2 regions of the Caballeronia sp. AZ10_KS36 genome follow, and region 2 is predicted to be linked to the other one. Evidence: predicted binding sites of a transcription regulator. Region 2 holds the regulator's gene; the other holds the start of a gene.
What was found. Region 2 encodes FNR, which switches genes on or off when oxygen is low (the NO sensors DNR and NnrR bind a similar motif). Its sites were predicted from a motif close to TTGATNNNNATCAA; they were not measured.
Positions count from the first base shown of each region.

Region 1: a site for FNR is predicted at 9,949-9,962, ahead of adhP (alcohol dehydrogenase AdhP). Genes of this name have one in related genera too.

Region 1 is NZ_JALQDQ010000040.1:264,539-280,785, forward strand. It holds gene glcF (glycolate oxidase subunit GlcF) at 5-1,222, shown strand; gene NCR35_RS26675 (MFS transporter) at 1,267-2,592, shown strand; gene NCR35_RS26680 (heme-binding protein) at 2,752-3,153, shown strand; gene NCR35_RS26685 (ProQ/FinO family protein) at 3,525-4,007, shown strand; gene NCR35_RS26690 (glycogen debranching protein) at 4,136-6,232, opposite strand; gene NCR35_RS26695 (glycogen/starch/alpha-glucan phosphorylase) at 6,219-8,717, opposite strand; gene adhP (alcohol dehydrogenase AdhP) at 8,837-9,862, opposite strand; gene NCR35_RS26705 (amidase) at 10,119-11,660, opposite strand; gene NCR35_RS26710 (SDR family NAD(P)-dependent oxidoreductase) at 11,690-12,454, opposite strand; gene NCR35_RS26715 (ANTAR domain-containing response regulator) at 12,500-13,150, opposite strand; gene NCR35_RS26720 (transporter substrate-binding domain-containing protein) at 13,152-14,306, opposite strand; gene NCR35_RS26725 (acetamidase/formamidase family protein) at 14,388-15,374, opposite strand; gene NCR35_RS26730 (ABC transporter ATP-binding protein) at 15,387-16,094, opposite strand; gene NCR35_RS26735 (ABC transporter ATP-binding protein) at 16,091-16,247, opposite strand, start outside.
Region 2 is NZ_JALQDQ010000036.1:67,743-83,989, forward strand. It holds gene NCR35_RS22215 (cation-translocating P-type ATPase) at 1-405, shown strand, start outside; gene NCR35_RS22220 (AI-2E family transporter) at 478-1,608, shown strand; gene NCR35_RS22225 (heavy metal translocating P-type ATPase) at 1,605-3,923, shown strand; gene NCR35_RS22230 (hypothetical protein) at 4,231-4,710, shown strand; gene NCR35_RS22235 (hypothetical protein) at 4,845-5,159, shown strand; gene NCR35_RS22240 (DUF3564 family protein) at 5,175-5,606, opposite strand; gene NCR35_RS22245 (c-type cytochrome) at 5,628-6,026, opposite strand; gene NCR35_RS30100 (DUF1488 family protein) at 6,108-6,584, shown strand; gene NCR35_RS22255 (zinc-dependent alcohol dehydrogenase family protein) at 6,584-7,573, shown strand; gene fnr (fumarate/nitrate reduction transcriptional regulator Fnr) at 7,584-8,408, opposite strand; gene NCR35_RS22265 (response regulator) at 8,598-9,296, opposite strand; gene NCR35_RS22270 (PAS domain-containing sensor histidine kinase) at 9,293-10,660, opposite strand; gene NCR35_RS22275 (universal stress protein) at 10,784-11,275, opposite strand; gene NCR35_RS22280 (hypothetical protein) at 11,461-11,700, shown strand; gene NCR35_RS22285 (hypothetical protein) at 11,897-12,253, opposite strand; gene NCR35_RS22290 (lipocalin family protein) at 12,423-13,010, shown strand; gene NCR35_RS22295 (hypothetical protein) at 13,178-13,603, shown strand; gene mgtA (magnesium-translocating P-type ATPase) at 13,673-16,247, shown strand, end outside.

The sequences.
Region 1 (16,247 bases), on a different contig from region 2:
AGACATGCAAACTAATCTCAGCAATCAGGCGCTCACGCTGCCGCGCGCGAAAGAAGCCGAAGACATTCTCCGCACGTGTGTGCACTGCGGCTTCTGCAACGCGACCTGCCCGACGTATCAACTGCTCGGCAACGAACTCGACGGCCCGCGCGGACGCATCTATCTCATCAAGCAGATGCTCGAAGGCGAGCCGATCAGCGACAAGACGCAACTGCACCTGGACCGCTGCCTCAGCTGCCGCAACTGCGAAACGACGTGCCCATCGGGCGTCAAGTATCACGCGTTGCTGGATATCGGCCGCGACGTGCTCGACGGGCGCGTCGAGCGTCCCATCGCGCAACGCGTGATGCGCGCGGGTCTCAGACATGTGATTCCGCGCCCGCGCGCCTTCGGTGCATTGCTGAAGGCAGGTCGGCTGATGCGCGGCGCATTGCCTGCGGCGATCGGCGACAAGATTCCGCGTGCCGTCGAGAGTGCGGGCGTGCGCCCGCCGTTGCGTCATGCGCGGCGCATGCTGATACTTGAAGGCTGCGCGCAGCAGTCGCTCTCGCCGAACACGAATGCGGCGACCGCGCGCGTGCTCGATCGCTTGGGCATAAGCATCGAAGCGGTGTCGGAAGCCGGGTGCTGCGGCGCCGTCGACTATCACCTCGACGCGCAGGCCGCAGGGCTCGACCGCGCCCGGCGCAACATAGACGCGTGGTGGCCGAAGATCGAGGCAGGCGCCGACGCCATCATTCAGACGGCAAGCGGTTGCGGCGCGTTCATCAAGGAATACGGTCATCTTCTGCGCGACGACGCTGCCTATGCGGACAAGGCGCGTCGCGTGAGCGAGCTTGCGCGCGATATCAGCGAAGTGCTTGCCGCGTTGCCGCTCGAACGCCTGTCTGTCAAGCCCGAGAAGCGCGTCGCGTTCCATTGCCCGTGCACGCTGCAGCACGCGCAGAAGCTCGGCGGCTCGGTTGAAGGCGTGCTGGCGCGGCTCGGCTTCGCGCTCACGAGCGTCCCCGATGCGCATCTGTGCTGCGGCTCCGCGGGGACGTATGCCTTCACGCAGCCGGAACTGTCGCGCCAGCTTCGCGACAACAAGCTCGACGCCCTCGAAAGCGGCAAGCCCGACGTTATCGCGACGGCGAACATCGGCTGTCAGACACACCTCGGCGGCGCGGGCCGCACGACGGTTCGTCACTGGATCGAGATCGTCGACGAAGCCATTTCATGAGCCGCGAATCACAGTATTGAACACTGACAGAGAGACTGGAGACAATGGTAACGACCACCCGACCCGACAAGGATGCGCATGCGCTCGCCACCGAAGCGCGCGCGTATTCGAAAGCCGCATGGCGGCTCTTGCCCTTCCTCTTTTTATGCTACGTCGCGGCCTATCTGGATCGCGTGAACGTCGGTTTCGCCAAGCTGCAGATGCTGAGCGACCTCGCGTTCAGCGAAACCGTGTACGGCTTAGGCGCAGGCATATTTTTCATCGGCTACTTTTTGTTCGAAGTGCCAAGCAATATCATCATGCATCGCGTGGGCGCCCGGGTCTGGATCGCGCGAATCATGATCACATGGGCCATCATCTCCGCGGTGTCGCTTTTCGTGAAGACGCCGACCATGTTCTATGTCATGCGCTTCTTGCTGGGCGTGGCCGAAGCCGGCTTCTTTCCCGGCATCGTGCTGTATCTGACGTACTGGTTCCCGGCCGCGCGGCGCTCGCGCATGAACGCCATGTTCATGATGGGCATTCCGGTGGCCGGCGTCGTGGGCGGACCGCTCTCGGGCTGGATCATGGCGACGTTCGGGGGCGTAGGCGGCTGGTCGAACTGGCAGTGGTTCTTCTTGCTCGAAGCGATCCCGTCCGCGGTGCTCGGCATCGTCACGCTGGCCTGCCTGCCGAACAACATCCGCGCGGCGAAGTGGCTGACCGAAGACGAAAAGCGCGTGCTGGAAGCGAACATTCAGCGCGACGATGCAGGCAAGACCCACGGCTCGCTCGCCGGCGTCCTCGCCGACCTGCGCATCTGGAAGATGGCTTTGATCTACTTCTGCTGCATGATGGGACTCTATGGCATCAGCTTTTACTTGCCGACTCTCGTCAAGGCGACGGGCGTGGAAAGCGCGCTCGAAGTCGGCATGCTGACGGCCGTTCCCTACGCGTGCGCCGTGGCGAGCATGTTCTTCGTCGCGCGCAGCTCGGACCGCACGGGCGAGCGCCGCTGGCACTTCGCCATTCCTGCGGCGCTTGCGGAAATCGGGCTCTTCGTCAGCACGCAGATGACGGGCAACATTCCCGTCGCGATGCTCGCGCTCACGGTCGGTACCGCCGGCATGCTCGCGACCATGCCGGTGTTCTGGACCTATCCCAGCGCCATTCTCGCGGGCGGATCGGCAGCGGCAGCCATCGGCATGATCAACTCCATCGGCAATCTGGCCGGCTTTGCGAGCGCGTCGATCATCGGCTGGCTGAAGGACATCACGCATAGCACGAACGCCGGCATCTACTGCGTATCGGGTGCGCTTATCTTCGGCGCCGTGCTCGCCCTTCTGGGAACAGGTCGCGCGATAACCGCTTCGCGGCGAGTCGCAGGGTAAGCGTTGACCAACGTACGATGCGGCGCCGCGCATGAGTTCGGCGCCTCTCGTTCACGACGCTGCGCCCGTCTGTTTCCATGAACCCCGACTCAACATGCCGCCGGGTAAGAGGTATGCTCGACGAAGCGGTATCGAACCTTTCCACGACGAGATAATTAAATGCAGACGAAACCCGTGATGTCCATCGACGACGTGACCACCGTTCTCTCCGCTGCGCGGGCCGAGGCAGACAAGCAAAACTGGCCTGTCGCCATCGCAGTGGTCGACGACGGCGGACACTTGCTCGGCCTGTTGCGTCTCGACGGTTGCGCACCGATTGGCGCCGAGATTTCGATAGGCAAGGCGCGTACTGCAGCCTTGGGCCGCCGTGAATCCAAGGCGTACGAAAACATGGTCAACGGCGGACGCACCGCCTTCACGACCGCCCCTATCGTGACAGCTTTGGAGGGCGGCGTTCCCCTGTTATCGCAAGGTCATGTCGTCGGCGCAATCGGCGTTTCCGGGATGAAGCCGGCCGAAGACTCGTGCGTCGCGAAAGCCGGTGCCGCCGCGCTCGCGTAGATTGTCGGGTGCAAAAGCGCTCTATCGTTCCATTCGGCCAAGATCGCGACGAAAAAAGGCCCGCGCGGGGGGACGGGCGGGCCGAGATCCACGTCCGAGAGAGAGGGGAAGGACGCGGAGGAGACAACCTATAGTTGCAATCGTCATACCTGAAGCACTGGCTGCGGTCAGCCAGGCGAAGGCGCTTAGTTGGGTGCCGAGAACTCGGCCCGCGCGCCATTGAATTGAAGAATCGGCGGCGAATTGAGCGCTGCAACGATCGAAGAAATTACAACGACAATTGCCGGGCGGAGAAAACCGTGCGCGGCAACGAAAACGCAGGTGTCTCCAGCGACTGTTAGAATCGGCCCTTATATCTCAGGTATACGCACATGGGCTTTGAACAACTCGCCGCTTTGAAACAGCAGCTCGCGCAACAGGCAAAAAGTACCCGCACGCAGAAGCCGCCCAAGAAGCAGGCTACGCGCGAGGACCGTGCGCCACGCAAGACCGCCGGTGCGCCGGTCGACGACGTCGTGCACACCATCGGGAAGCTGCAGAAGCGTTTTCCGAACGCCTTTCCGAAGAACCCCGCGCCCAAGGTGCCGCTAAAGGTAGGCATCCTCAAGGATCTTCTCGCTGAAAGAGCGGACCTTTCTCTCTCCGAACAAGAGCTGAAGGACGCAATCAAAGTCTGGTGCCGTGGGAACCGGTACTGGAGCAGCCTTGTCGAAGGTGCGCCGAGAGTGGACCTGACGGGTCAGCCGACTGGGCAAGTATCTTCCGCAGACGCGGGTCGCGCGCGCCAGTTGCAGGCGAGAAGATCGGCACGCCCCACCCCGCCGGCTCCGAGTTCCGAAACGCCGGGCGCGTGAGGCCGGCTTCGCGGATTCCATGCATTCGCAAGGGCAAGGCCACGCGAAGCTGAACGGCCGTGCGCGCCCGACTCGAGGCAAGCAATCGAGGCAAGCAATCCAGCGGTTCCTCAAGAACCAGGGCAATCTCAATCTGCGCCCGATTCAAGGACGACCACACTGCGAGGTTCTACGCGGCACGTGTCACGCTCTGTCCGCGCTAATTCCTTGTCCGGGACAATGTCGAGCGGTGATTCGGCCCACGTATCGACAATGCGGTGCCAGCTTCCGCTGCCAAGGCCAGGAAGCGCGACGATACGCGCATCGTCATTCATGTTCAGCACGATATGCAGCATGGCTTCTTCCGCTGATTGACCCGCGAGCGTGAACGCGACGAGGCGCGCACCAGGGTCATGCCACGGCGGCTCGCCGAGCCGCTCGCCGTGCCAGGCGACGTCCGGTTCAGAGCAGCCCTTCGCGGGCCGGCCGGTCAGGAAGCGACGACGGCGCAGGCTCGCGTGACGTTTGCGCAGCGCAATCATTTCCCGAACGAAGCGCGACATGGCGAGCGCGTCGCTCGACATGCGCCAGTCCATCCATGAAAGCTCGTTGTCCTGGCAGAACGCGTTGTTGTTGCCGCGCTGGGTACGCAGGCTTTCGTCGCCTGCGAGAATCATGGGTACGCCCTGACTCAAAAGCAGGATCGCCATGAAGTTGCGCGCCTGCGAGAGACGCAGACGCATGATCGAGCGATCTTGCGTCTCGCCTTCTACGCCGCAATTCCACGACAAGTTGTCGTTCGTGCCGTCGCGGTTGTCCTCGCCGTTCGCCTCGTTGTGCTTGGTGTCATAGCTCACCAGGTCGAGCAGGGTGAAGCCGTCGTGACACGTCACGAAGTTGATGCTACTGGCAGGCAGCCGCCCATCCGCTTCATAGAGATCCGCGCTTCCCGCCATGCATGTGCATACTTGCCCGACGAGGCCCGGATCGCCGCGCACGAAGCGTCGTATCACGTCACGGTAGCGTCCGTTCCACTCCGCCCATGCCATGCCGGGAAAAGCGCCGACGTGATAGAGCCCCCCGGCGTCCCACGCTTCGGCGATCAAAGGCACACGCGAGAGCACCTCCGACGATTCGATCGCCCAAGGCAACGGCGGGTTGCTCAGCAGCGCGCCGCCCTCGCCGCGCGTGAAGACGCTCGCGAGATCGAACCGGAAACCATCCACGCCGAGGTCGCGCACCCAGTACTCGAGGCATCGCAAGATGAAGGCGGATACCAGCGGGTGATTGCAATTGATCGTGTTGCCGCAGCCCGTGTAATCGCGGTAACGCCCGGCATCGGCGGGATCGACGTGATAGAAGATCTCGTTGGCGAGCACCTTGAAGTTGATCACCGGCCCCGTTACGCCCGCCTCCGCCGTGTGATTGAACACCACGTCCAGCAATACGCGAATGCCCGCCGCGTGCATGGCGTCGATGAGCGCGCGAAATTCCTGCGGCGCCCGAGCCGGTTCCACGCAGTAGCCCGAGTGCGGACTATGGAAGCCATGCGTGCTGTAACCCCAATAGTTGGTGAGTCCTCTCGCAGCCGCCGTGCGCGGGACGTCCTGCTCGTCGAAGGCCATCACGGGAAGCAGCTCGACGTGGGTGACACCAAGCTCCTTCAAATAGGGGATTTTCTCGATCAGCGCAGCGAAGGTGCCGGGATTGCGGACATTGCTCGACCGATGCCGCGTAAAGCCGGCTACGTGCAACTCGTAGATGATGGCGTCGTCGAGCGTGCGAACGTCACTGTCGTAGGTCGTCTCCAGCGGCTCCGTGACGATGGCTCTGATGCATGCGTTAGACGGTCCTTGCGCTTCGCTCGCCTGTTGCCGGTCCCAGAAGCGCTCGCTCACCGCGCGCGCGTTCGGATCGAGCAGTTCCTTGCGGCTGGCGGCTTCGTCGTCCATCTGCGGCATGCCGTGCGGACCGTGGGCACGCCACGTATAGCAACAGTGAACGGGAAGGTCTTCGACGAAGACATGCCAGAAGTAGAACGTTCTGTTTTCCTCGCGGACGAGCGGGATGATCTGAAACGGCTCGACGCTGTCCGTCGATGCGTAAAGACGCAGCTCCATGCCCGTCGCGTGGCGGCAGAACACGCAGAAGTTGACGCCGCCCGGCGAGACGGTCGCGCCGACGGGAAAACGCGAACCCGGCTGCACGCGGTAGCGGCGTGCGCTTTCGATGTTAGCCTTGAGCAAGGTCGACTCTCACTGCCGCAGTATTCCAGATGCGCTCGCAGTATTCGCGAATCGCCCGGTCCGATGAGAACTTGCCCGACTGCGCCGTGTTCATGATCGACATGCGCGTCCATTGCCTGACGTCGCGCCATGCGTCGCTCACGCGCTCCTGGCAAGCAGCGTAATCCGCGAAGTCGGCCAGCACGAGGAAAGGATCGGAGTGCATGAGGTTGTCGATTAGCGGCCGAAACACGTTAGTGTCCCCGCCCGAGAAGCGCCCTTGCGCGATCTGGTCCAGCGCGTCGCGCAACTCGTCGTTCGAATCCACGTATTCCGCAGGACGATAACCCGCGCGCTTTGTTTCCTCGACCTGCTGGGCGGTCAGTCCGAAAAGGAAGAAGTTGTCCGCGCCCGCCTCTTCGCGAATCTCCACGTTGGCCCCGTCGAGCGTGCCGATCGTTACCGCTCCGTTCATCATGAACTTCATGTTGCCGGTGCCCGACGCTTCTTTCCCCGCCGTGGATATCTGCTCCGACAGGTCGGCTGCCGGATAAATCCACTGGCCGTTCTTCACGTTGAAGTCGGGATAAAACACCACTTTCAACCGGTCCCTGATGGCGGCATCGTTGTTCACCACTTCCGCAATGCCCGTAATCAACCGGATAATGAGTTTGGCCATTGCGTAGCCCGGCGCGGCCTTGCCTCCGAAAATGAAGCAGCGCGGCGCGCAAGCAAGATCCGGGTTCGCGCATAACCGGCGGTACAAGCTGATGATGTAGAGCGCATTCAGATGCTGGCGCTTGTATTCGTGTATCCGCTTGACCTGTATGTCGAAGAGCGCGTCGGGATCGACCACGATGCATGTCACGTTCCGGATGCGGTCGGCAAGCGCCGCTTTATTGGTGCGCCTTATCGAACGCCATGCGCCATGGAATTCGCCATCGTCGGCGAGCGCCGCGAGTGCGCGAAGTCTCGACAGATCCGTGGTCCATCCGTCGCCGATGGTCGTATCCAGAAGACGCGCGAGACCCGGGTTGCTCAGCAGCAGAAACCGGCGGGGTGTCACGCCGTTGGTCACATTGAGGAAACGCTCCGGGAACATGTCGGCGAAATCGCGCATCACGGTCTGTTTCAACAGCTCTGAATGCAGCGCGGCGACGCCGTTGACCGCATGGCTGCCGACCGTGGCGAGATGCGCCATGCGCACTTTCTTCTCGCCGGTTTCGTCGATCAGCGACATCCGCACAACGCGCGCTTCGTCGCCCGGAAAGGCGCGGCGCACATCGCTCAGGAAGCGGCTATTTATTTCATAGATGATTTCGAGCGCACGCGGCAGCATGCTCTGAAAAAGCGGTAAGCCCCACGTTTCCAGTGCTTCGGGCAACAAGGTATGGTTCGTATAGGCGAACGTGCGCTGTGTGATGTCCCACGCCGTATCCCACGCGAGCCCGTGCACGTCCAGCAGCAGACGCATCAACTCGGCTACCGCGATGGACGGGTGCGTATCGTTGAGTTGTGCGGCGAACAGATCGGGGAAATGCTCGATGGACGTGCCCTTGTATTCCATGAGCCACAGCATGTTCTGCAGCGAACAGGACACGAAGAAGTACTGCTGGGCGAGCCGAAGGCGCTTACCTATTTCGGGCTCGTCGTTCGGATACAGCACCTTCGATATGGTTTCGGACAAGACCTTTTCCTGCACCGCCTCATAATACTGGCCCGCGTTGAAGTCTTCGAAATCGAATGACTCCACGGCCTCGCTCTTCCACAAGCGCAGCAGATTGCAGGTGCCCACGCGATAGCCTTGCACCGGGAAATCGCACGCAACGCCTTTCACCTGCCGCGCCGGTATCCAGGTGACGCGCAGACGGCCCTGCTCGTCGGTCCGCTGCGTGGTGTATCCGCCGAAGCCGACGTAGTGACACACGTCCGGTCGCACGATCTCCCATGGGTTGCCGTTCTGTAGCCACTTGTCGGTGACCTCGACTTGCCAGCCTCCCCGTATCTCCTGATCGAAAATGCCGAATTCATAGCGGATGCCGTACCCGAGCGCCGGTACCTCCAGCGTCGAAAGGGAATCCATGTAACACGCGGCCAGCCGCCCTAGTCCACCGTTGCCGAGCCCAGGCTCCTCCTCGATGGAGAGCAGCGCATCGAGGTTCTGGCCGAGCGAAGTCATCGCTTCTCGCGCTTCGTCCTGCATGCCCAGACTCAGCAGGTTGTTACCGAGCTGCGGACCGATAAGGAATTCCGCCGACAGGTAACAGGCGATCTTCACGTCTCTCGCGGCGTAGATCTTCGTCGACGCGGCCCAGCGCGCCAGCATCCGGTCCCTGACGCTGTAGGCAAGCGCCATATACCAGTCTTGCGCGGTGGCAATGTCGGGATAGCGCGCTTGCCGGCAGATCAGATTCCTGACGACGTCATGCAGCAGGGAAGAGCCGGCAACGTCACTCGCTGCCGTCCGGATGCGGCAGGCTACATCTGCCACGGGAGCATTGTTCATCATCGCCTCCTCGCCTTGCATATCGTCGAAAGGACATGTGAAGAGACGCAGACTTCACGGCCTTTCCCCGCGCGTCGCATATGCGCGTGCCGTTCGTGGACACGCGCAGTTCGCGGCATTCACTCCAGCGTGAGCACGACGCGGCCGTCCACCTTCCCGCTTTTCAGATCGGCGATGACGGAATTGATGTTCTCCAGCCGGTCACGACGAATGTGCGCGCGCACCTTGCCTTCGGCGGCGAAGTCGAGTGCTTCCTGAAGGTCGCGCCGCGTGCCGACGATAGAGCCGCGCACCGTGATGCCGTTCAGCACAGTCGAGAAGATGGGCAGCGGAAAGTCGCCCGGCGGCAGGCCGTTCAGCGAGACCGTGCCGCCCCGGCGCACCATGCCGAGCGCCTGCGCGAACGCGCCGCGCGACACGGCCGTGACCAGCACGCCATGCACCCCGCCGATCTCCTTCTGGATGACGGCGGCGGGATCATCGACGGATGCATCGATTGCCAGCTTCGCCCCGAGATCGCGCGCCAGAGCGAGCTTGCCCGGTTCGACATCCACCGCGACCACATGCAGTCCCATCGCGATGGCGTATTGCACCGCCACATGCCCGAGCCCGCCGATGCCGGAAATGGCGAGCCATTGTCCGGGCCGCGTGTCCGTCACGCGAATCCCCTTGTAGACGGTCACGCCCGCGCACAGGATCGGCGCGATGTGATCGAAGGCGACTTGCTTCGGCAGATGGCCGACATAGTTGGGATCGGCGAGCACGTATTCCGCATAGCCGCCGTTGACCGAGTAGCCCGTGTTCTTCTGCGCATGGCAAAGCGTTTCCCAGCCGGAGAGGCAATGCTCGCAATAACCGCACGCTGTATAAAGCCACGGCACGCCGACGCGGTCGCCTTCCTTCACGTGCGTAACGTCCGCCCCGGCGGCGGCCACGTAACCGACGCCTTCATGACCCGGAATGAACGGCAGCGCGGGCTTCACGGGCCAGTCGCCGTCGGCTGCGTGGATATCCGTATGACAGACACCGGACGCGGCGATCTTCACGAGTATCTCATTGCGGCCCGGCGTCGGAACCGGCACTTCTTCGATGCGCAAAGGTTCGCCGAACGCGTGAACGACTGCAGCTTTCATCGACCTGCTCATGAACCACTCCCCTGGACGGTGTGAGGCGACTCGTGCGACGAGGCGCCGAATGAGCGGTCAGTATGCGCGGCTGAATCGTGCGGCCTTTGACTCACGTCAAGCGAAGCGCGGGACAGGATGCCGGCGTGGCATTGCGGGTCGAATCCGGGGTGATTGGTGTGTGGGGGCGCAAATCCGTGTCGACGATGTCATACGCGCACGCCGACAGCACGCAGCCGAGCCCCCGCCGCAATGCCGCTGCAGCGCGAAAGGCGCTTCAGCCAAGCACTGGGGTCTTCCGCCTGCCCGCGCCGTGCTCATAGGCGTAGGCGAGGCCCAGCAGCGCCGCTTCGTCCCACTGGCGACCCACGAAAATAAGCCCGAACGGCGAGCCGGACGCGTAGTAACCCGCAGGCACCGCGATGCCCGGCAAGCCCGCAATGTTGATCTCTCCCACCGTCGTCTCCTGAATGGTGTCCTTTCCGTGCAACGGCGGAAGCTCGCACCTCATCTGCGGAAAGACGAGGGCATCGAGTCGCTGCTCGTCGAACACGCGCTCGAAGATGCGCAGATAACGCGCCTTCAGTTCGATGAATTCGGGCATCTCCGGCGGCAGCGACGGATTCGCCAGCGCGGCCTCGAAATCCGCCAGGCTGTGCATGAAGTTCAACACGCCGTTCGGTGCGAAAGCGTCTTCGTCTTTCGTGGCCTCCGCGAATTCCGCGAAGCTCTTGATCGACGCGTGCTTGCCGAGACGCTCCAGATACTTCTCGACGTCGTAGGGGATGGATTCGAGACCGCGCGCGTCGAAATTGCGCAGCGGCGGAGTCGTCCTGCGCAGTTCGGCAAAGCCGGACCCTTGGAAAGGATCGTCGATCAGCGTCGCGCCGAGCGATGCCAGCTCGCCCTTCACGCGCTCGTACAGCGCCGCGGCCTCGTCGGAAAGCGGCTGGTCGCGCCAGCCGGGACCATAGAGACCGATGCGCTTGCCCTTCAGCGCATCAGGGTCGAGCGCCGACGCATAGCCGCCTTCCGGTTGCCGGCCGACGCCAGCGAGCGTCTTCGGGTCTTCGCTCGTGTAACCGGCGATCACGTCGAGACACAGCGCCGCATCTTTCACGTTGCGCGCGATCGGCCCGACCACGTCGCGATTGCCCGACAGCGGCATCACGCCCGCGTTCGGCACGAGCCCAATGGTCGGCTTGATGCCGACGAGGTCCTGCGCCGATGCGGGGTTCTGGATGGACCCGCCGGTCTCCTCGGCGAGTCCGAGCACCGCCATGCCCGAGGCCACCGCCGCCGCCGTTCCCGCGCTGCTGCCGCCCGGCACGCGGTCGGGCATCGCGACATTGATCGTCGGACCCGCCCAGCTATCGTTCGCATGCGATCCGGTGTGACTTAGAATAGGAACGTTCGTCTTGCCGAGCAGAACCGCGCCCGCGCGGCGCATGCGCGCGACAACCGGCGCGTCGCGCTCGGGCATCAGGTCGATGCCGCCCGTCTTGCTGTACAGCTTCGACCATCCCGCCGTGGTCGGAAAGCCGACCATGTCCATCGGGTCCTTGATGACGACCGGCACGCCCGCGAGCGGCCCCAATGCTTCGCCGGCGGCGCGCCGCTCGTCGATCCTGCGCGCATCGTCGATCGCGGCGGGATTCAGGAAGATCAGCGCGTTATACCTGTCGTTATGACGTTCGATCCAGTCGAAGCAGGCGCGCGCCAGTTCTTCCGCGGTGAACCGGCCGGTGCTGAATCCGTCCTGCACGGCATCGACCGTGAGGGTCGCGAGATCCACGTCGATTGCGCTGCGTTTTTCCATTCGATGCTCCCGTTGAGTTGATTGATTCCTCAGAGCTGGACGCCGCGTGTAAGCGCGCCGTCGACGACGATGTTCGCGCCGCTCACGAAGCTCGCTGCCGGACTGGCGACGAACGCCACTGCATTGGCGATCTCCTGCGGCCGCGCCATACGGCCGGTCGGATTCAACGCCAGCGCCCGTTCGAACAGCGCCGGATCGTTATGCTCGATCCAGTCCCACACGCCGCCTTCGAAGTACACATTGCCCGGCGAGACCGTGTTCGCGCGAATGCCCTTCGAGGCGAGTTGATTCGCGAGCCCCTGCATGTAGTGCACGATTGCGGCCTTGAAGACGCCATAAGGTCCGGCCGCGAAGTCGATCTCGCGTGCCGACACGCTCGATATGGCGACGATCGACGCCGCCTTGCTCCCGGTGAGATAAGGCATGGCGGCATCGACGAGATTGACCGTGCCGAGCAGATCGGTTTCGAACTCCTTGCGCCACGATTCGAGGTCGTTGCCGATGGCAAGCGCGCTCACGTTGGCCACGACGATATCCAGCCCGCCCCACTCCGCGCCGACACGTTCGACCCACGCCTTCAGCGCGGCGCCATCGGAGACATCGACGGCGGCACCCGACGCCCGCGCGCCGCTCAGTTCGGATAGCGCGCTCGCCGTCGCCGCGACGCTCGCTTCGTCGCGCGCGCAGATGGCCACATCGGCGCCCTCGGCAGCCAGCGTCCGCGCAATCGCGAGACCGATGCCCTTGGTGCCGCCGGTCACGATCGCTTTCAAGCCCTTCAGTTGCAGGTCCATGTTCGCCGCTCCTAAATGTGTCGATGAATGGGCGGCGCGACGCGTTCAATCCCTGTCGCGCCCGTCCTCCGAATCCAGCCCGCGCGCGATCTGCAACACTTCGCCCGCCTGAATGACCGAATGACAGATGTCGTCGATGGTCACGCGCTTTTCCATTGCCTGGGCGCGCAGCATGTCGTAAGCCTCGCGCTCGCTCACGCGATGCATGGTCATCAAGATGCTCTTGGCTTCCTGCAAGTGCCGGCTGTCGAGCAGTTTCTGTTCGAGCCTCGCAATGCGTTGCGTATGTTGACGCGCGCGCTTCGCGTGATAGAGCGCCATCACCACGGTAGACAGCAGGCCGGAGGCGCGAATCGGCGTGGTGACGATGCCGTCCGATCCCATCTTGATCGCCTGATCGATGAACGTCGGGTTCTCGTATGCCACCACGCAGATGACGGGCGGCGCATCCGGCCCGCACCACTCGCCCTTCGGCGCGCGCTCTTCGGGCAGCAACGCCCGAAACACGAGATCGGTCTTCTCGGGCAGCGTGTCGGTGGGCGGCCAGCATCGCTCGACCTGAAAGCCCATGCGCCGCAGATGATTCGTGAGCGTCAGTCCGTCGTCGTCGTCCGGATGAAAAACGACAACGCGAGCATTGCGCTCGAGAATCGAACCCGTGAGGCTTCGCTGACCTCTGTCTGTTCGCGCGCTCACGTCAGTACTCTCGCGTGCTCAGCTTCGTGACCCAGTCCCCGAGCTTCTGGCGCGTCATGTACGGGTCGGGGCCGACGGCGAACTTCGACTCGCGCAGAATGGTGAACTGGCCATCGGCGTTCGCGCGGCCGATGCGCGGATAGAGCGCCATGTGATGATTCACGGGATCGATACGCACCCGGCCCTGCGGCGCCGCGTATTCCGATCCGAGAAGATGCGGCATGATGACGCCGATCTCGTCGGAACCCGACCGTGCGTAGGCTTCGGCGAACATGTGCATTTGATAGTACGCAGCCTCCCAGTTCATGTCGGTCGGGGTGTCCGAACCGTAGCGCGACTGATGATGCGCCACGGCGCGGTGATTCTCTTCCGTATCGACGCTCTGAAAATAAGGCGCTGCCGTGATGTGTCCTGCCGCGATGCCGGGCTGCATCGCGTGTATTTCGGTCTCCGACGTATTCAGGCTGCCGATGGGCATGCGCGACGGATCGAAGTCCGCGTGCGCGTAGGCGTCGTAAAGATACGGCACCGTCGCGCCGATGACCGTGCTAAAAATCCAGTCCGGAGACTTGCGCCGGATGTCCGCGACCACTTGCTCGAACTGCTCGCGCGTGGCGTCGAGCGACAGATACCGTTCGCCGAGGATCGCGCCTTCGGGATGCTGAAGCAGCAGTTCCTGCATGGTGCGGTTGCATTCGTACGGATAGACGTAGCTGGAACCGACGAAGTACACGCGCGCGCCGAAGGTCTCCGTCATGAAGTCCGCCAGTTGCACGCCGTTCTGATTAGGCGACGCGCCGCTGTAGATGATGTTGTCCGAATACTCGAAGCCCTCGTACATCTGCGCGTAGATGAGAAGCCGGTTGTGCTTCTCGACGACGGGCAGCATCGCCTTGCGGCTCGTCGACGTGTAACCGCCGAAGATCGTGTTGACGCCGTCCTTCACGATCAGCCGCTCGGCGAGCTCGCGGAACACGGCCGGATCGGACGCGGGGTCGTAGTGAATCGCGACGAGCTCGCGCCCGCCAATGCCGCCGCGCGCATTGATTTCCTCGACGGCGAGGCGCGCACCGCGCCATTGAGACTGTTCGAGCAAGGCGGTCGAGCCGCTCGTCGAGCACAGCAGGCCCACTCGGATGGGATCGGACAAAGCCATTTCGTGACGCACTCTAGAATGCGCGCGGAACGGACGCCCCGCGCGTGATGCCGACTGCCTTGGTTTCGTCTGACCGAAGCGTTACTTGAGGTAGTGCTTGGCGACCATCGCGCCAACCGTGTATTTTGGATCGACAAAATTGCCCAGTCGAACCTTGCCGACCTGACTGAGCATCATGTACGCGTCCCACTTGTCGAAGCCGTATTCCGCGGCCATCCACAGCACCAGTTCGCGATAGGCAATGCGCGTCGCGTCTTCCAGCGGCCGCGCGCTGCCGATGCTCATGAGCGCGTCTTCGTTTTCGAGCCGCGGCCAGTCGATCTGCCACTTCTTGATGAGATCGACGCGCACGGTCGTCGTGCTCTGATATTCGACCGCCGTGCCGCAGACTTCGCCGTCGCCCTGACAAGCGTGCGCATCGCCGATGAAGAGCCGCCCGCCCGGCGAGCGCACCGGCAAGTACGTGATGCTGCCCGGTCCCATGTCGGGCACGTCCATGTTGCCGCCGTGGTTGTCGGGCGTGAGCGAATTGATGGAGTCGATCTCCGGCGAAAGACTCAGCGTGCCGATATGCGGCTTGTACGGCAGCGTATTGCGCTTGCTCCAGTACACGTTTTCTTCGTCGATCCTGATCTTGCGCACCACTTCCGGCAGCGGCTCGTTCAGAAGCGCGGTGTAGTCCGTGCCCGTCAGTCCGCCGAAGTTGGGAATAATGCAGCAGAAGCCATGCGGATCGTCACCGCGCGGCGCCATCTTTTCGATGTACACGGCGACCACATCGCCCTTCTCCGCGCCCTCGATCATGATCGGGCCGTTCTGCGGATTGAGGAACGGCACCTGCAGCACTTCGGACGGCTTGTCGGTCTCCTCTTTGATCTTGCCTTCGAACGCATCGCGCGTTTCGACCACGACGCGATCGCCCGGCTTCACATGCAACACCGGCTGCGAGTACGGCCCGATGGTGTAGTGATAGGTCTTTTGCATCTCCTCGGTCAGATGGTGCTCCACCGGTTCACGATCCGCGCCGACGCCACGCTTCATCATGATCGAGTCTTCAAGCCATTTCATGTTTCGTCTCCGTCACAGTGCCAGATACTGGCGAATCAGTTGTTCGTCCGCGAGCTGCGCCGGGCTCAGCGTCTCGACGATACGGCCCTTGTCCATCACGCAGCAGCGCGTCGCGATGCGTTCGACCATTCCCATGTCCTGCTCGACCAGCACCACGCCGATCCCTGTTTCATGCGCGATTTGCTGAAGCGTTTCGCCGATCAGATCGACAATGGATGGCTGGATGCCTTCGGACGGCTCATCGAGCAACACGACCTTCGGCGAACTGATGAGCGCACGCGCGATGGCAAGCTGCTGCTGTTCGCCGCCGCTCATGGTTCCCGCTTTCTGCTGATACCGCTTCTTCAGAATCGGAAAGTAGCCGACGACCTTGTCCTTCATCTGCGCCGCCTGCGCGCGATTCGCCTGCGCGCCGACCTGCAGGTTCTCCGCAACCGTCAACGCGCCGAAGATCTCGCGGCCCTGCGGCACATAGCCCATGCCCCGCTGCGCGCGGACATACGGCTTCTCGTGGCCGATGGCTTCTCCATCCAGTTCGATGCTTCCGCCATCGAGGCCGATCAGGCCGATCAACGCGCGCATCAGCGTCGTCTTGCCGACGCCGTTGCGGCCGATCAGCGCGAGCACTTCGCCCCGCCCGACGCCGAACGACACGCCGTTGAGCACGCGGCCGCCGCCGTATCCCGCTTCCACACCCGACACCTGGAGCAACGCACTCATTTCTTCTTCCCCAGATAGACTTCCGCGACATCATCGCGGGCGAGGATCTCGTCGAGCGGACCATCGGCGAGCAGGCTTCCTCCGTGGAGCACCGTCACCCGCGACGCGATCTGCTTGACGAAGGTCATGTCGTGTTCGACGACCATCATCGTG
Region 2 (16,247 bases):
GCGCTGGCGATTTCGCTTCTGACACTCGGCACCGAGGCATGCGCATTGGCGGCGGGTCAGGCGCAATGGCAGACCATGGCGTTCACGGTGCTGTCGCTTTCGCAGATGGGTCTGGTGCTGGGCATCCGCTCGGCGCGCCGGTCGGTGTTCGAACTCGGGCTGTGCTCCAACCGGGCGCTCGCGGGTGCCGTATGCCTGACCGTCGCATTGCAGATAGCGACGATCTACGTGCCGTTTTTCAACGACATGCTGCACACCGCGCCGCTCGATGCGTGGCAGTTGGCCGTGTCGCTGGCGGTGTCGAGTGTCGTGCTCGCGCTCGTCGAGTTCGAAAAGTACCTCGCGCGGCACCATCTGTTCCGCAAGGGCGCGGGAAGGACGTCGCGGCATGACGCGCGTCTCTGACAGTCACGGCCGGCGTCGCGTTCGCAGATCCTGCGCGCTGCAAGCGCCAGCGCATGACGGGATGGCGCGCCGATGAAAAACAGGATGCCGTTCGATGCATCGTGGCTGCCCGCCATCGCGATCCTCGCGCTCGGCGTCATGCTTGTTCGTCCGTTCGTGCAGCCCGTTCTATGGGCGCTGATCGTCGCCTATGCCACATGGCCGATACACCGCTGCGTCCTCCGGTTGCTGCGCGGCCGGGCAGCCCTGAGCGCATTGACGGCGACCCTGCTGCTGGCGCTGGCGGCCGCAGGCATTGCGTTGGCCGTCGCGGTGCCTCTGACGCACGAGACGCTCGAACTGGGCCTTCGGTTGTCCTCGTGGAGCGGGCGCGAGCCCGAGCGCGTCGCGTCGTTGGCCGCCGGGGTGCCTGTCATCGGCGAAGATCTGGCCGCGTTGATTCGCGAGTTGCCAGCACGCAGGGACGAGGTTCTTCCGTTCGGCGGCGACTGGATGCGCAATCTTCCGGCTATGGGCCGACTGGTCGGCCGCAATGCGTTCCAGTTCTTCTTTACCTTGCTCGCGTTGTACTTCGTCTATCGATACGGCGCAGAGCTGTCGGTCCGTGCCCGCGATGTCGCTCGCCGGAGTATGGGCGGCAGACTGGACGAATACCTCGCATCGCTCGAAACCGTCGCGCGCGCCGTGCTGATAGCCGTGCCCGCGACGGCCACGGGACAGGCGGTGCTGGCCGGCGCCGGCTATTGGGCGGCGGGCGTCGATGAGCCCGTTTTGCTGACCCTGTTGACCGCGCTCGCCGCACTGGTGCCGTTCGGTGCGCTTCTGGTCTGGTTGCCGACGGGTGTGGTCCTTCTCATCGAGGGCAGGATATGGGCGGGGGCTGGCCTGCTCTTGTGGGGCGCGCTCGTGGTCAGCTCCATCGACAACGTGATTCGAATGCTCGTCATCGGCAATGCCGTGCGGATGCCGTTTGCGTTGGCATTGGCGGCAATCGTGTGCGGCGCAGCGGCCTTCGGGCCGATCGGCCTTTTCATCGGGCCTCTGGTGGCGGAAATGCTGCGCTTGCTGATTCGTGAGCACGCGATGGCCTCGCCGCGCTTTGGCCTTCGCCGATGTGCTCGGCCATCTCCAGCGGCGCATCGACGGGCGCCGTCCGCCGCACGCCCGATGCTGCGGCGCCGGTCGAAGGCAGGCAAGCCATGAGCGACGAAGCCATGCATCGCGTCAGCCCTAAACCGCGTGTGACGCAACTCACGGTCGTCTCGGTCACCGCGCTGCTGCTCACGGCCGGAGGGATGTTGCATATCGCTGGCCGCGTCGAGCTTGCGCGCTTGCTTTGGCTCGCGTGCACGCTGCCGGCGCTTGTCGTGCTGTCGGTATCCATCGTGCGTGCGCTGCGTCGCCGCGAGCCGGGCGTCGATATCCTCGCGCTGCTCTCGATATGCGTGGCGGCTGCCGTCGGCGAGTCGCTGACTGCGGCCATCGTCTCGCTGATGGTCGCAAGCGGCGGCGCGCTCGAAGGCTTCGCGCAGAACCGCGCGCGCAAGGCCTTGTCTGCGCTCCTGAGCCGCGCGCCGCAGCAGGCGCATCGCTTCGAAGACGGCGAGTGGCGGCGTATCGAGCCCGAGGCGGCGTGCCCCGGCGACCGGCTGCTCGTGCGGGCGGGCGAAAGCGTCCCGGTGGACGGCACGCTGCTCGGCGAAGCCGCGCTCGACGAATCCGCCGTGACGGGCGAGTCGGCGGTCATGGCGCGCAGCGCGGGGCACGCGGTCAGGAGCGGCGTCATCAACGCCGGCGCGCCGTTCGAGATGATCGCCACGGCTGCGGCACGCGACAGCACGTTCGCGGGCATCGTCCGCATGGTGGAGACGGCGCAGCGGTCGCGAAGCCGCGCCGTGCGGCTCGCGGACCGCTATGCGCTGCTGTTCGTCCCGTTCACGATGATCCTGGCAGGCGGCGTCTGGTTCGCCACGAGAGACGTCGTTCGCGCGCTGGCCGTGCTGGTCGTCGCCACGCCTTGTCCGCTGATACTCGCCGTGCCGGTGGCGATCGTCTCGGGCATCTCCGCCTGCGCGAAACGCGGCGTGCTGATCAAGGACGGCGGCGCGCTGGAACGCCTCGCGAGCACACAGGTGCTCTTCTTCGACAAGACCGGAACGCTGACGAGCGGGCAGGCGAAGCTCGTGCGCATCGAGTGCAGCGAAGGTTTCGCGTCCGACTCCGTGCTGCACATGGCCGCGTCGCTTGCGCAGGCTTCGCCTCATGTCGTGGCGGAGTCGGTGACGCTTGCCGCCCGCAAGCGGGGCATGCGCCTCGCCGCGCCGACGGAAGTGGTCGAGTCGGCCGGGGCGGGCGTGAGCGGCACGGTCGACGGAAAACGCGTGGTCATAGGCTCGTTCGGCCATGCGGCGGCCGGCGCGCCCGCGGCGCCGTGGAGCGCGGCCTTTTTGCGCCGTCTCGGACGCGAAGGCGGTTCGTCGCTCTTCGTCGATATCGACGGCGTCATGGCCGGCGCGTTGTGGCTCGCGGACGATGTCCGCCTCGATACGCCGAGAGCATTGCGCTTGCTTCGGCAGGCCGGCATCGCGCGGCTCGGCATGCTGACGGGCGACCGGCGCGATGTCGCCGAAGCCATCGGCGCGAGCCTCGGCGTGACGGAGGTCTACGCGGAACAGACGCCGGCGGACAAGCTCGCGGACATTCAGGCAGCGCAGAAGGGCGCGGTCGTGGCGATGGTCGGCGACGGCATCAACGATGCCCCCGCGCTTGCCGCAGCGGACGTCGGCATTGCGATGGGCGCGCGCGGCGTGGCGGCATCGGCGGAGGCGGCCGACGTCGTGCTGCTTGCCGACCGGCTCGATCGCCTCGTGGATGCGTTGCGCATCGCGCGGTCGTCGCGCCGCATTGCCGTGCAGTGCGTGATGAGCGGCATGGGCCTGTCGGTCGCGGCGATGATCGTGGCGGCGCTCGGCCTGCTGAGGCCGCTGGAAGGCGCGGTGCTGCAGGAACTGATCGACGTCGCCGTCATAGGCAATGCGCTGCGGGCATTGCGAACGGCAACGCGGGCACGCGGCATGAAGGCGCTGCCGCCAGGCGAATCGGGCCGCTTGCGCGCGGCTCACTCGGAAATCGAACCGTTGCTCGACGAACTCAGACGCATAGCCTACCAATTGCCCGAGTTGCCCGGCGCCTCGATAAAGGCGGAACTGGAGAGGATCAACGAGCGCCTGACGCGCGAGCTTCTGCCTCACGAAGAGCGGGACGACCTGCACCTCTATCCGTATCTGGCGAAGCGCCTCGCCGGCGACGATCCGATGGCCGCACTGAGCGGCAGTCATCGCGAGATTTTTCGCCTTGTTTTCCAGTTGCGGCGACTCGCGGCCGATCTCCCGGCTGAAGACAATGACGCGCCGGCGAGGAAGGAGATACAGCGCCTCCTTTTCGCGCTCGATGAAATCGTGCGGGTTCATTGTGCGCAGGAGGACGAACTCTTCGACAGCCTCGAGGAGGACGCTTGATGCGCTGCCGCCCGCGTGCGGAACGACGACTTCATGGGCGAATGCGATGAGCAAGATCCTCGGAATAGCGGCCATCGCGCTGGCGACGGTGTTCGTCGTCGCATTGGCGGCGCTCGGCTATGTGATATGGAAAAACGCGGATTGATTTGGCGGTGAGGCGGCGAGGCGGCGTGGCAGCCGCTCTTGCGCGCAGTGCAGTGTGTTGCACCGACACCGCATATGGCCGTCCACTGAGGCAGATCAATAACACCGCGCTACATTGCGGTATGGTTATTTCGCGTGACGACGATTACAGATGGAGCGCGAGATGAGATTCCGCATGCTGTATGCGGCGTTGCTGCTGACTGTGGCCGCTTGTTCGTCCGACGCGCGCTGGAATCGTTTCAGGGAGACCGAGCCGCGACTCGCAGAAGCAAGAGAGCTGGCGTCGGTCGAATGCACGGGTCGCGAAGAATGCACGGCGCGCTGGGAGCGCACGCGGCAGTATGTGGCGCGTTATTCGGCCACGCGCATCCGTCGCGCGGACGCGGCCAGCATCGAGACAGGGCGTCCGCTCGAAGCAGGCGTCGTTTATCTTTGGGCCACGCGCACGCCGGCGGCCGGCAATGGCTTCGACGGCGACCGGGCGCGCATCAGCCTGAGGGGCATGTGCCGCGGCATGTACGGCATGGACGGCGGCCCGGGCTGGCTGTATTCGAGCTGCGCGAGCCAGATTCGCAGCATCGAGATGAACTTCAGAGCTTATGTCGTCGAACCGGGTTCGCGCTTGCCCGACGACGCAGCATGACAGCGCGCTGCTTGATGTGAGTCAACCGCGTCCGGCGCGAATCCAGGACGATGGTCTAATCGCCACGATCTGAACCATCAGAAAGGGTGTTCACCGGCGCGCCGGCACTTGCAGAGAGAGGGGAGAACAAAGCCATGGGCCTCGGATTGCAGATTGCGTATCTCGGATTCGCGGGGTCCAACGACGCGGAACGCGAGGCGGGCGTGGAACTCGTGCGGCTGGAACGGCTCGCGAAGGACATCGCCAATTGCCATCTGACGGTCGAGGCTTACCGCGATCCATCCGGACAGCGCGTTTTCGATGCGCGCCTCGATCTCATCACGCGCGAGTTCGACCTCCTGCCCGTCGCAAGCAGTACCGACGCGGACCTGAGCATCGCGATTCACCACGCGTTCGACAATGCCGTGGGCCTGCTGAAGCAACGGTTCATGTCGTCGCCGGCGCGTTGAGGACGGGTGGCGTTTCTACGTTGCGCTGAAGCCCAAGCCGGCCGATCGCGCACAGTCCTCTTCGTCGGAGAAGAGTTCGTGCTCGGGGACCGTCGTCTCGCAGTCGATGCACTGGATATGCCAATGTCCGGATAGCTTCGCGGGCGTTGCTCTGCTGCCGCGCGATGCGAGATAGTCGGCGTGGCCTTGCTGCATCGGCTCCGGTACGCTGGTCGCTTTGGGCAGGGCAGCGAGCACCAGTCCGTGCAGCAAGACGAGCGGCACGAAGGTGCCCGAATCGCGCAGCAGCGTGCCTTCGGGCGCGGATTCCCACGTTCCCCATGCCGGCAACTCGACGCGTTCGTGCGCTTCGCGCGACCAGCGGCCGCGTTCGCGGTCGATCCACAGCACTGCAAACGCCGATTGCGCGGCGTGATCGAAACCATCGAGCTTGATCGTGATACGCATGTCGCTCTCCATGGAGGACGTCTAGTGGCGCAACACCCATTGCACGAGCGTATGCGCGTCTTCCGCCGAAATCGACCCGCCGCGCTCGGGCGGCGAAGGCATCGCCATGTCGCCCCAGTGTGCGCGCCCGCCCACGCGCAACTTGTGTTCGAGCATCGCCTGCGCTTTCGGATCGTCGCGATAGCGCTCGGCGATCTGCTGGAACGAGGGCGCGAGGAAAGGCGAATCGTTGGTATGACAGAACATGCAGTGGTGCTGATCGACGAGCGCGTTGACTTCCGTCTGCGCCAGCGCGGGCGCGGCGCTCAAGAGCACGCCCGCGACGATGCCGATGAGGAGCGCATGACGGGCGCGGACGGCTCGGTCGGCGCGCGGGTCGGCGCGAGGTTCGGCGCGAGGTTCGGCGCAGTAAGTGAGCATGGCGGCGCAAGGGTTCCGGGTGAAGACACATGACGATGATGCGGCCGCACGGCACGAGCCTCTTGATCTGCATCAAGCGGCATGGCCACGGGCAAGCGAACAATCATAGGTATGTCGCGATCGAAGGGCGGCGAGCCGGCGCCGCTTGACTCATCCCGTGCGAGGCACATCACCATGAACATCACGTTTTCGCAGAGCGCGCCCATCTATGCAGGCGATGAACCCGCTCTCACCTTCTATGCCTATGTCGACGGCGCGCGTATCCCCTGCACCATCTCGGCAGAGGCGCTGGAAGATCATTTCGGCGCGGCTTCGTCGCGGGAAGAAGACTTGCGGCACGCGTTCGAACTGGGCCGCGTCGCGATAGAAGGCGCCGCCGAGCAATTGCTGACCAGCGTGGGACGAATGCCGGTCATGCTGCGCAGCGGCTATTTTCGTTTCGACGACGGCGGCGCGGCGCGGGTACAGCGGCATCGAGCACGGCGACTGCCGGACGATGCACCCGCCGCCCACACAGGAAGCGTCTATCAACGAAGCGATACGCACGGAGCCGAATGATGCGTGCAATGCTCTACGACGGCGCCGCCCCGCAACTGCGCGCCGCCGACATCGACGATCCTGTCGCCGGTCCGGGGCAACTGCTCGTGGATGTCGTCGCGTGCGGCGTGTGCCGGACGGACTTGCATGTCGTGGACGGCGAACTGGCGCATCCGAAACGGCCGGTCGTTCCGGGGCACGAAGTCGTCGGCCGCGTTGCCGCGATCGGCGCGGGCGTGGACGGCTTCGTCGTGGGCGACCGCGTGGGCGTGCCGTGGCTCGGCCACACGTGCGGCCACTGCGCCTATTGCGCGACGCGCCGCGAGAATCTGTGCGACAGCCCCGGCTTCACCGGCTATACGCTGGATGGGGGCTACGCGGAGCGAATGGTCGCGGATAGCCGGTTCTGCCTGCATCTGCCGTCGCGCTACGGCGACGTCGAAGCCGCGCCGCTCCTGTGCGCGGGACTCATCGGCTACCGGACGCTCAAGATGGCGGGCGATGCGAGGCGCATCGGCATCTACGGCTTCGGCGCGGCGGCGCATATCGTCGCGCAGATCGCCCGGCACGAGGGCCGCACCGTCTATGCGTTCACGCGCGCGCAAGACAGCGCCGCTCAAGCCCTTGCGCTGCAACTGGGCGCGGCGTGGGCCGGAAGCAGCGACGAGCGGCCGCCCGAAGAACTCGACGCCGCGCTCGTCTTCGCGCCATCCGGCGCGCTCGTGCCTGCGGCGCTCGCGGCGCTGGCGAAGGGCGGCGTCGTCGTGTGCGGCGGCATCCATATGAGCGACATTCCCGCGTTCCCGTATGCGCTGTTGTGGGGCGAGCGGCGCATCGTGTCGGTGGCGAACCTGACGCGCGCCGATGGTCAGGAATTCATGCAGCGCGCGGCGTCCATCCCGCTCCATCTGCAAACGACCGTCTATCCGCTCGCCGACGCGAACCGCGCGCTTTCCGATCTTCGCGAAGGACGCATGGTCGGCGCCGCGGTGCTGCGCATCGCGGCGTGAGTGCATTCGTTCACACGCTTTCCAGCTCCGCCTGATCGAGAATGCGCACGTCCTTGCCGCGCGCATCGACCACGCCGGCTTTCTGGAGCTTCGAGAACATGCGGCTCACGGTTTCCAGCTTGAGCCCGAGATAACTGCCGATCTCTTCGCGCGTCATGCGCAACACGAACTGCGCCGGCGAATAACCGCGCGCCTTCATGCGCGTCGAGATGTTCAGCAGAAAAGCGGCGACGCGCTGTTCGGCCGTCATCGTGCCGAGCAACATCATCAGGCTCGATTCGCGCACGATCTCGCTGCTCATCAGCCGGTGCACGTGATGCTGGATCGCCTTAACTTCGCGGCAAAGCACCTCGAGCAGATCGAACGGAATGATGCACACGACGCTGTCTTCGAGCGCGATCGCATCGCAGTTGTGGTGGTCCGAGCTGACGCCGTCGAGCCCGAGCGCGTCGCCAGCGAGGTAGAAGCCCGTGAGCTGCTCTTGTCCTTCGCGGTGCAGCACCACGGTCTTGAAGCAGCCGCTGCGCACCGCATAGAGGCTCTGGAACGCGTCGCCGCAACGGTAGAGGGTCTCGCCGCGCCGCACGGTGCGCGTCGAGCAGATGATGGCATCGAGCCGCGCGGATTCATCCGGCGTGAGCCCGCTCGGCATGCAGACGCGCTGCATCGAGCAGGTCGAACAGCGTACGGACTTGTGCTTGATGTCGCAGTCGGCGCGATCGGCGCTATTGGCGGAACGGGTGGAATCGGTTGAATGGGCGATCTGAAACACGCGGCGCGATGCCGGTGCCGATGCGGGTGACGTAGCCGTTCTGCCATCGCTTACCGGAAACATGATGCCTCCTGTCGAACTCGATTCGCGCACGCGTGCCAGCTTCGATCGCAAGGCCCGACAGCCTCGATGCGCAACGGTTGGTTGATGCATCGAATTATTTACCGCGCCATCTCAAAAATATATCGGCGCGCGTGGAAAGTTCGGTAGGCGTTTCCGAAGCGGTGTAGGGAAATCCTGACAAGCCTGCGCTCAAACGTCGCGGCCGGCGTCGCTATGGCCGCTGTTGTCGCTGCCGTCGCTGTCGTCGGTATCGTCGTCCAGGAGCTTGTGCCGCACGGCATAACGCACGAGTGCGGCCTCGTGCGGCAGGTGCATCTTTTCGAGGATGCGCGCTTTATACGTGCTGACCGTCTTCGCGCTCACGTACAGCGCGTCGCCGATCTCGTTGATGGATTCGCCCGCGCACAGCCGCCGGAACACGTCGAACTCGCGGTCGGACAGGCGCTGATGCGGAAGCGCGTCGGCGGGTTCGGCGAGGCTTTGCGCCATGCGCTCGGCCATGGCGAGGCTGACATATGCGCCGCCCGCCGCGACCTTCGCGAGCGCCGCAACCAGTTCCGCGCTCGCGCTTTCCTTGGTCAGATAGCCCGACGCCCCGGCCTTGAACGCACGCGCCGCGTATTGCTGTTCGGCGTGCATCGTGAGGACGAGAATGCGCAGCGCGGGGCGTTCTTCCTTGATCTGCTTCAACAGGTCCAGCCCGTGACGGCCGGGCATCGACAGGTCGAGCACGAGCACGTTGGCGTCGGTCGCGCGCGCAAGCTGGAGCGTGCTCGCGCCATCGCTCGCCTCGCCCGCGACTTCGAATCCGTGCGCGTTGTCGAGGATATGGCGCAGGCCTTCCCGCACCATCGCATGGTCGTCCGCAATCAGCACCTTGATCGTCATGGTTGCGATTCCTGTTCGCTCACGGCAGCAAGCGGCAGCCGGACGGTCAGCGCGAAGCCGTCGTCCGGGTTCGATTCGATCAGTACCGTGCCGCCCAGCGCGTTCGCGCGCTCGCGCACGCCGAGCAGGCCGAACGACTTGCCGTTCGCGCCGGGCAACGCGGGCGCGCCGACGCCGTCGTCCTCGACACGCAGCACGCAATGGGCGTCGTGCGCGCCGAGCGTGAGCTTCACGCGGCTTGCGCGCGCATGCAGCGCGACGTTGTCGAGCGCCTCCTCAATGATACGGAAAACGGCGGTCGCTGCGTTCGTATTGAAGGCGATCTCGCCCGTGCCGAACTCGCATTCCACGTCGATGCCCTGCCGTTGCGTGAAGTCGTCGACGAGCCAGTCGATGGCGGCGGCGAGTCCCAGATCGTCGAGCATGACGGGCCGCTGATGAGCGGCGATGCGCCGCAACGAAGCGATGTTGCCGTCGATCGCCCGGCGCATGCGCGCGAGCTGGCCGGCCACGTCGTCGCGCGGCGCGGCGCTGGCGTTGAGCCGCGCTTCGAGCGCGGCGACGTCCATCTTCAGCGCGCTCAGTGTTTGTCCGACATCGTCGTGCAATTCGCGCGCAATGCGCGTCCTTTCCTTTTCGCGCTCGTGCTGAAGATTGGCCGACAGCGCGCGCAGTTCCTCGCGCGAACGTTGCAGTTCCGCCTCGGCCTCAACGCGCTGGGTCACGTCGCGCAGAATGACCGTGAAGAGCTTGCCGTCGATATCGTCGATCTGGGAGATGGATGCCTCGACGGGAAACTCCTCGCCGTCCGCCCGCAGGCCGTACAGCACGCGCTGCGCGCCCATCTGACGGTCGGACACGCCCGTCTGTCCGAAACGCCGGACCTGTTCCTCGTGGGCCGTGCGGTATCGCTCGGGGATGAAGCGCGACAGCGACGCGCCGATGGCCTCGCTCGCCGGGCAGCGGAACACGCGCTCGGCCATTGGATTGAAGAGCACGATGCGCTGCTGCGCATCGACGGTGATGATGGCTTCGGTCGTCGCGCGAATGATGCCGTCGAGCCGCGCCTGGGGCAGTGTGGCCGACGCGGGCGCGACGCCGTGCATGCGGCGTCGCATGAGGAAGACGAGGTAGACGAGGCAGGCGAGCAGCACGGCGCTCGCCAGTCCGCTCGCGATGAGCAATACCGCGACGCGCGGCGTAAGCGCGGAAGCGTTCAGCGTGCTTCGAACGAGGGCCCACCATGCCGCAAAGAGTATCGCGCCGGCGAGCACGGCGGTCGCGAACCCGGCGCGCGGCGCGACGACCCGGCCTGCCGAAGCGGCCGATGCCGTGACGGAATCCGGGCCATCGTTGTTGGTCATATCGGCCTGATGCGAAAGTCCGCGCGGTCGCGCTATTTCAGCCTGACCGGGCGGTTCCAGTAAGCGCGTGGTGAATGCATTATCGCCGATCCCTTGCCGACGCACGCGCAGGCTTTCGCCGTCTCAATCGCTGGCGGCGGCCGCCTCGCGTCTCGCGAGTTCCTCGGCATCGCGCCCGGGCACGAGCATCACGGGCCAGCGCGAGAGCCGAACGAAGCGTTCCGCCACGCTGCCGAGCACGAGGCGCCGCCAGCCGCGACGGCCGTGCGTGCCCATCACCACGAGATCGGCGCCGAAATCTTCCGCGCAGTGACAGATGCGCTGGGCGATGTCGTCGCCCGTCAACTGCACTTCGCCGATGAACGGCGTCCCCTTTACGCCTTCGCGGTCCATGCGCTTCGCGGCCTCGGACGTCAGGCGCCGGCCTTCTTCCATCATGGCCTCGCGCATGTCGGGATAAAACATGGCGGCCGCGTCATAGGCGACCGGCTGCAAGTCCACGACGAATAGCGGCCGCAGTTCGGCGTGATTGTCCCGCGCGATCTTCAAGGCTTCGTCGAACGCGTGCGCGGACGTGGGACTGCCGTCGATGGGTGCAAGAATGCGGGTGTACATGGCGGCCTCGTGGCGTCGAAATGACGATTCGTTCCTTGCGCCGACTCTACCGGTCGCGGCTCACCGGCCCTTGATGCAGATCAAGCCGGCGCAAGGCCGCTTTCGGGACGCCATACCCTTGACCTGGCGCAAACGCGCCCAAAAGCGCGGCGCATAGAGTGAAAAGCGTCCAAGGGAGAACGAACATGACGCTCAAAGCAAGAGTGGAAGCCGCGCAGTGGGTCGTCACCTGCCAGACTGAGGAGACGCCGCGAGGCTTCATGTGCTCGATCGGCCTCGAACATCCGAACGTGGAGGGCGGGCGTTTCGCTCACCGCTTCAAACACGCATCGACGTACGTCAGCGAGAGCGATGCGATGCTCGCCGGACTGCGAGAAGGGTTGATGTGGATCGGGCTCAAGACGTCGAAGACGATTGCGGTGTAGGTGCGGCGGCGCTTGGCGAAAGCCGTCCTTGCGTGGCACCGGTCACGATCACGCGCACGAAAGCGCCCGATACCGGCATGGCGGCGCTTCCGTCCAAACGAGCGCGGCCGCCTCGGCACTTTCACGATCCGGCACGGCAAGCGCACGACCCGGCCGCGAGGCAAGCACGCAGTGTCGAGCGGGAAACGCACGACCTTCAGTGCGAACGACGCGAGCCTTCCGGCTGATCCGGTTCGATGGCCTTCAGCGCATTGCTCGCGGCATCCCGATCCCCCTTGCGATTGATTCGCGCATTCGCGAGTTCTTCCTTGTAGCGTGCCTTCGCCTCGGCGTGCGCGGCGCGCCGCTCGCGCGCGGCGGCCTGTTTTCTTGCGCGGTATTCGGCATCGGCTTGCGCGGCGGCATTGCGCTTCACGACCAGCGGGTCCGGATTCACAGGCGCGACGATGCGTTGTTCGCTCATGCTGCCGGGCGCTTCGGGCTGCGCTGCGGCCGCAACCGCGCACGCGGCGAATGCGCTCACGACCCAAAGCGTGCCTGTGCGGAAAGTCATCGCCGTCTCCATGGAATAACGCGTCTAACGGGTATGCCGTGACTGTGCCCGCGGTCATCCCAGGCGAGTTGATGCAGGTCAACACGCCGGAGTTGACCCACATCAAGCGGCGTTTTCGCGTTGCCATTACCGTGAACGCACTCTATCGGACGGACGAAGCGGCGAAGCCATGAAGCGAATCGCGCTCGCGGCACTGGCTGGACTCATGGCATGGGTCGTGGCGGGATGCACGATGGCGCCCGTCAACCCGAATCCGCATGCCGACGATCCCTTGGTGCCGGCCGCTGTGGATCTGCCGCGCTACATGGGCCGCTGGTACGTCATCGCTAGCATGCCGATGCTGAACGAGCGGGACTATGTCGGCAGTTACGCGGTCTGGACCCTGCGCGCCGACGGGCACATCGAAGACGTCGTCGTGGGCCGCAAGCATGGCTTCGATCAGCCGGAAATCCGCAGCGCGTTCATGGCCACGCCTGAACGCGGGGCGCGAAATTCGGTCTGGAAGGTTCGCCCGCTGTGGCCTTTCGAAGTGGTGGTGCTGACCGTTTATGTCGACCCCGACTACGAGTACACCGTGCGCGCGACGCCGGACAAGGATTCCGGCTGGATTCTTTCCCGGCATCCGCACGTGAGCGAGGACGTCTACCGTTCCTTGCTGACGAAACTCGACGCAATGGGTTTCGACACGACGCGCTTCAGGCGAGTCCCGCAGTTTCCCGGCCAGATCGGCCAACCGGGCTTCTACGCTCCGCGCTAGCCGGCACGCCGGGCGCTCACGTCGGCGTAGGCCTTTCCCTACATGACTACCCGCACGCCGACAGCACATTCCGCCGCCCCTGATGGGGTTCTCCTGCCGCATCGACGATACTGGAATCGCACCGGGTGCGCACGCAACGCCGGCGCCGTCGGGAAAGGAGAGTCATCATGGCCAGCCAGCGTTTTCTGTCCAGACAGGACATCTTCGACAGGGCAGTGGATCATCTCTTCGCTCAGCGCAGCGCGGCGTTGCTGCCACGCGGCGGCGCGGCCTATCGCGGCGGGTGCGGCGGCTGTCCGATCGGGAGCTTCATTCGTCCGGCGGACTACGCGAGCGTGATGGAGGGCGTGCCCGTGCGCTTTCTCGATCCGCGCGTCGAAGGCCGGCCTCCGTACATGGACCTCGGCGTGCGCGCGCTGCGCCGGGCGTTGCTGCGCGCCCATATCGACGTCGACGATGCGTGTACCGTCGCGCTGCTGAGTTGCCTGCAGAACGTGCACGATGTGTTCGGCGTGTGGGAGTGGGCGGACAGGCTCGCATCCATCGCGCGACAGTTCGGCCTGACGTGCGCGGTGCTCGAACGGGCCGCTTGATGTGAATCAAGGGCGGCGGCCCGCCGCGTGCGACGCTGGGCGTCCGTCCCTACGACACCCCGGCACGCGATGAAGATTCCCGACCTCCCGCATTCGCTCGGCTTGCTCAGACACCCGGCGCAAGGGCCGCACGGAGCATCGGGCGCGGCGGGCAATGCCGCCTCATCGGCGCGGCTGAGGGCGCTATCGCAGCTCGATGCGAACGCAGCGATCGCCGAGCTATCGAGCGCGGCGGCCGGCCTCGAAGCAGACGAAGCCGAAAGAAGACTGCGCAGATACGGGCGCAACGACGTCGCGCACGTCGAGCGGCAAAACCTCGTCGGCGAGTTGCTGAGCCGGTCAGTCAACCCGCTCAACGCGCTGCTTTTGTCGCTGGCTGCGGTGTCGTTCTACCTCGGCGAACAGCGCGCTGCCGCGATGATCGTCACGATGGTCGTGCTGAGCGTCGGGCTCGGCTTCGTGCAGGAGCACCGCTCCGGCAAGGCGGCGGACGCACTGCGGCGCATGGTGCGCACGACTGCCACGGTGCGCCGAGGCGGCGCTCGCGAGCACCTCGAAGTGCCGATGGAAGAAGTCGTGCCGGGCGACATCGTGCTGCTTTCCGCCGGGGACATGGTGCCTGCCGACGTGAGACTCGTTTCCGCGAAGGATCTCTTCCTCAACCAGTCGTCGCTGACCGGCGAAGCCATGCCGGTCGAGAAATTCGCGCATGCCGTCGACGACAGCCCCGACAGCGCCTTCGACCTCCAAAACATCTGTTTCGCGGGCACGTCGGTGTTGAGCGGCGTCGGCTGCGGCGTGGTTGCGTTGACGGGGCCGCGCACGACCTTTGGCCACGTCGCGGGAATGATGGCCGCGCGGCGCGCGCCGACGAGCTTCGACCGGGGCATCACGCGTTTCACATGGATGATGATCGCGCTGATTGCGGTGATGGTTCCGCTCGTGTTCGTCATCAACGGGCTGACGAAAGGCGACTGGTTCGAGGCCCTGCTCTTCGCGGTCGCGGTCGCGGTCGGGCTGACACCCGAGATGCTGCCGATGATCGTGACGGTCAACCTGGCAAAGGGCGCAATCGAGATGGCGAAGAAGCGCGTCATCGTCAAGCGTCTCGATTCCATCCAGAATTTCGGCGCTATGGACGTGCTCTGCACCGACAAGACCGGCACGCTGACGCAGGACCGCATCATTCTGAAGCGTCATCTGGATGTGCGCGGCGACGAGTCCACGCGCGTGCTCGAATATGCGTATCTGAACAGCCTGCATCAGTCGGGCCTGAAGAATCTGCTCGACGTTGCGGTGCTTTCGCACGTGGAGATGGAAGAGCGCATCGGCACTGCAGGCGCGTACCACAAGATCGATGAAGTCCCGTTCGATTTCGAGCGGCGGCGCATGTCGGTGGTGTTGTCGGATGAAACGGGCCAGCGTCTGCTCATCTGCAAAGGCGCGGTGGAGGAGGTGTTCTCCGTCTGCACCCGCTATGCGACCGATGAAGGCGAGGGTCCGCTCGATGCCACGCACTTCGCCGATGCCAAGCGAACGACAGCGCGACTGAATGCCGACGGCTTCCGCGTGGTGGCGGTCGCGTGCAAGACCTTGCCGCAAGAGTCGCGGGCGTACACGGCGGCAGACGAGCGCGACCTGACGCTCGCGGGCTACATCGCGTTTCTCGACCCGCCCAAGGAAACCTGCGCCCCCGCGCTGGCCGCGCTTGCCGCAAGCGGCGTTCGCGTCAAGATCCTCACGGGCGACAACGATATCGTCACGCGCAAGGTCTGCCACGAAGTGGGGCTGTCGGTCGGTCGCATCGTGATCGGCAAGGAGCTGGAGTCGATGGCGCCTGAACGGCTGGAGGACGTGGCCGAAAGCGCGAGTGTCTTCGCGAAGGTATCACCCGCGCAGAAGGCCGCGATCATCGAAGCGCTGCGGCGGCGCGGCCATGTCGTCGGCTTTCTGGGCGACGGCATCAACGACGGTCCCGCTCTGCACGCGGCGGACGTGGGCGTGTCGGTGGACAGCGCCGTCGATATCGCGAAGGAATCCGCCGATATCATCCTGCTCGAGAAGAGCCTCGGCGTGCTCAACGAAGGCGTGCTCGAAGGCAGAAAGGTATTCGGCAACATCACGAAGTACATCAAGATGGGCGCGAGTTCCAACTTCGGCAACATGTTCAGCGTGCTCGGTGCAAGCGTGATTCTGCCGTTTCTGCCCATGGCGCCGATTCAGGTGCTGACCAACAATCTGCTATACGACTTCTCGCAAACGGCCATTCCAACAGACAAAGTCGACGACGAGTTCCTCGCAATGCCGCGGCGCTGGGACATCGGCGCGATATTCAGGTTCGTGCTGCTGATGGGCCCGGTCAGTTCCGTGTTCGACTACGTCACTTACTTCACGATGCTGCGCTTCTTTCACGCAGGGAATAACCCGGCGCTCTTTCAGACGGGCTGGTTCGTGGAGTCGTTGCTGAGTCAGACGCTCATCATTCATATCATACGGACGTCTAAGGTTCCGTTCGTGCAAAGCCGCGCGAGCGTTGCGCTAATCGCAACGAGTCTCGCGATTGCCGCAATCGGCGTGGCCCTGCCTCATACGTCGTTGGGTACGTTGCTCGGCTTCGTGCCGCTGCCGGACGCGTACTGGCCCG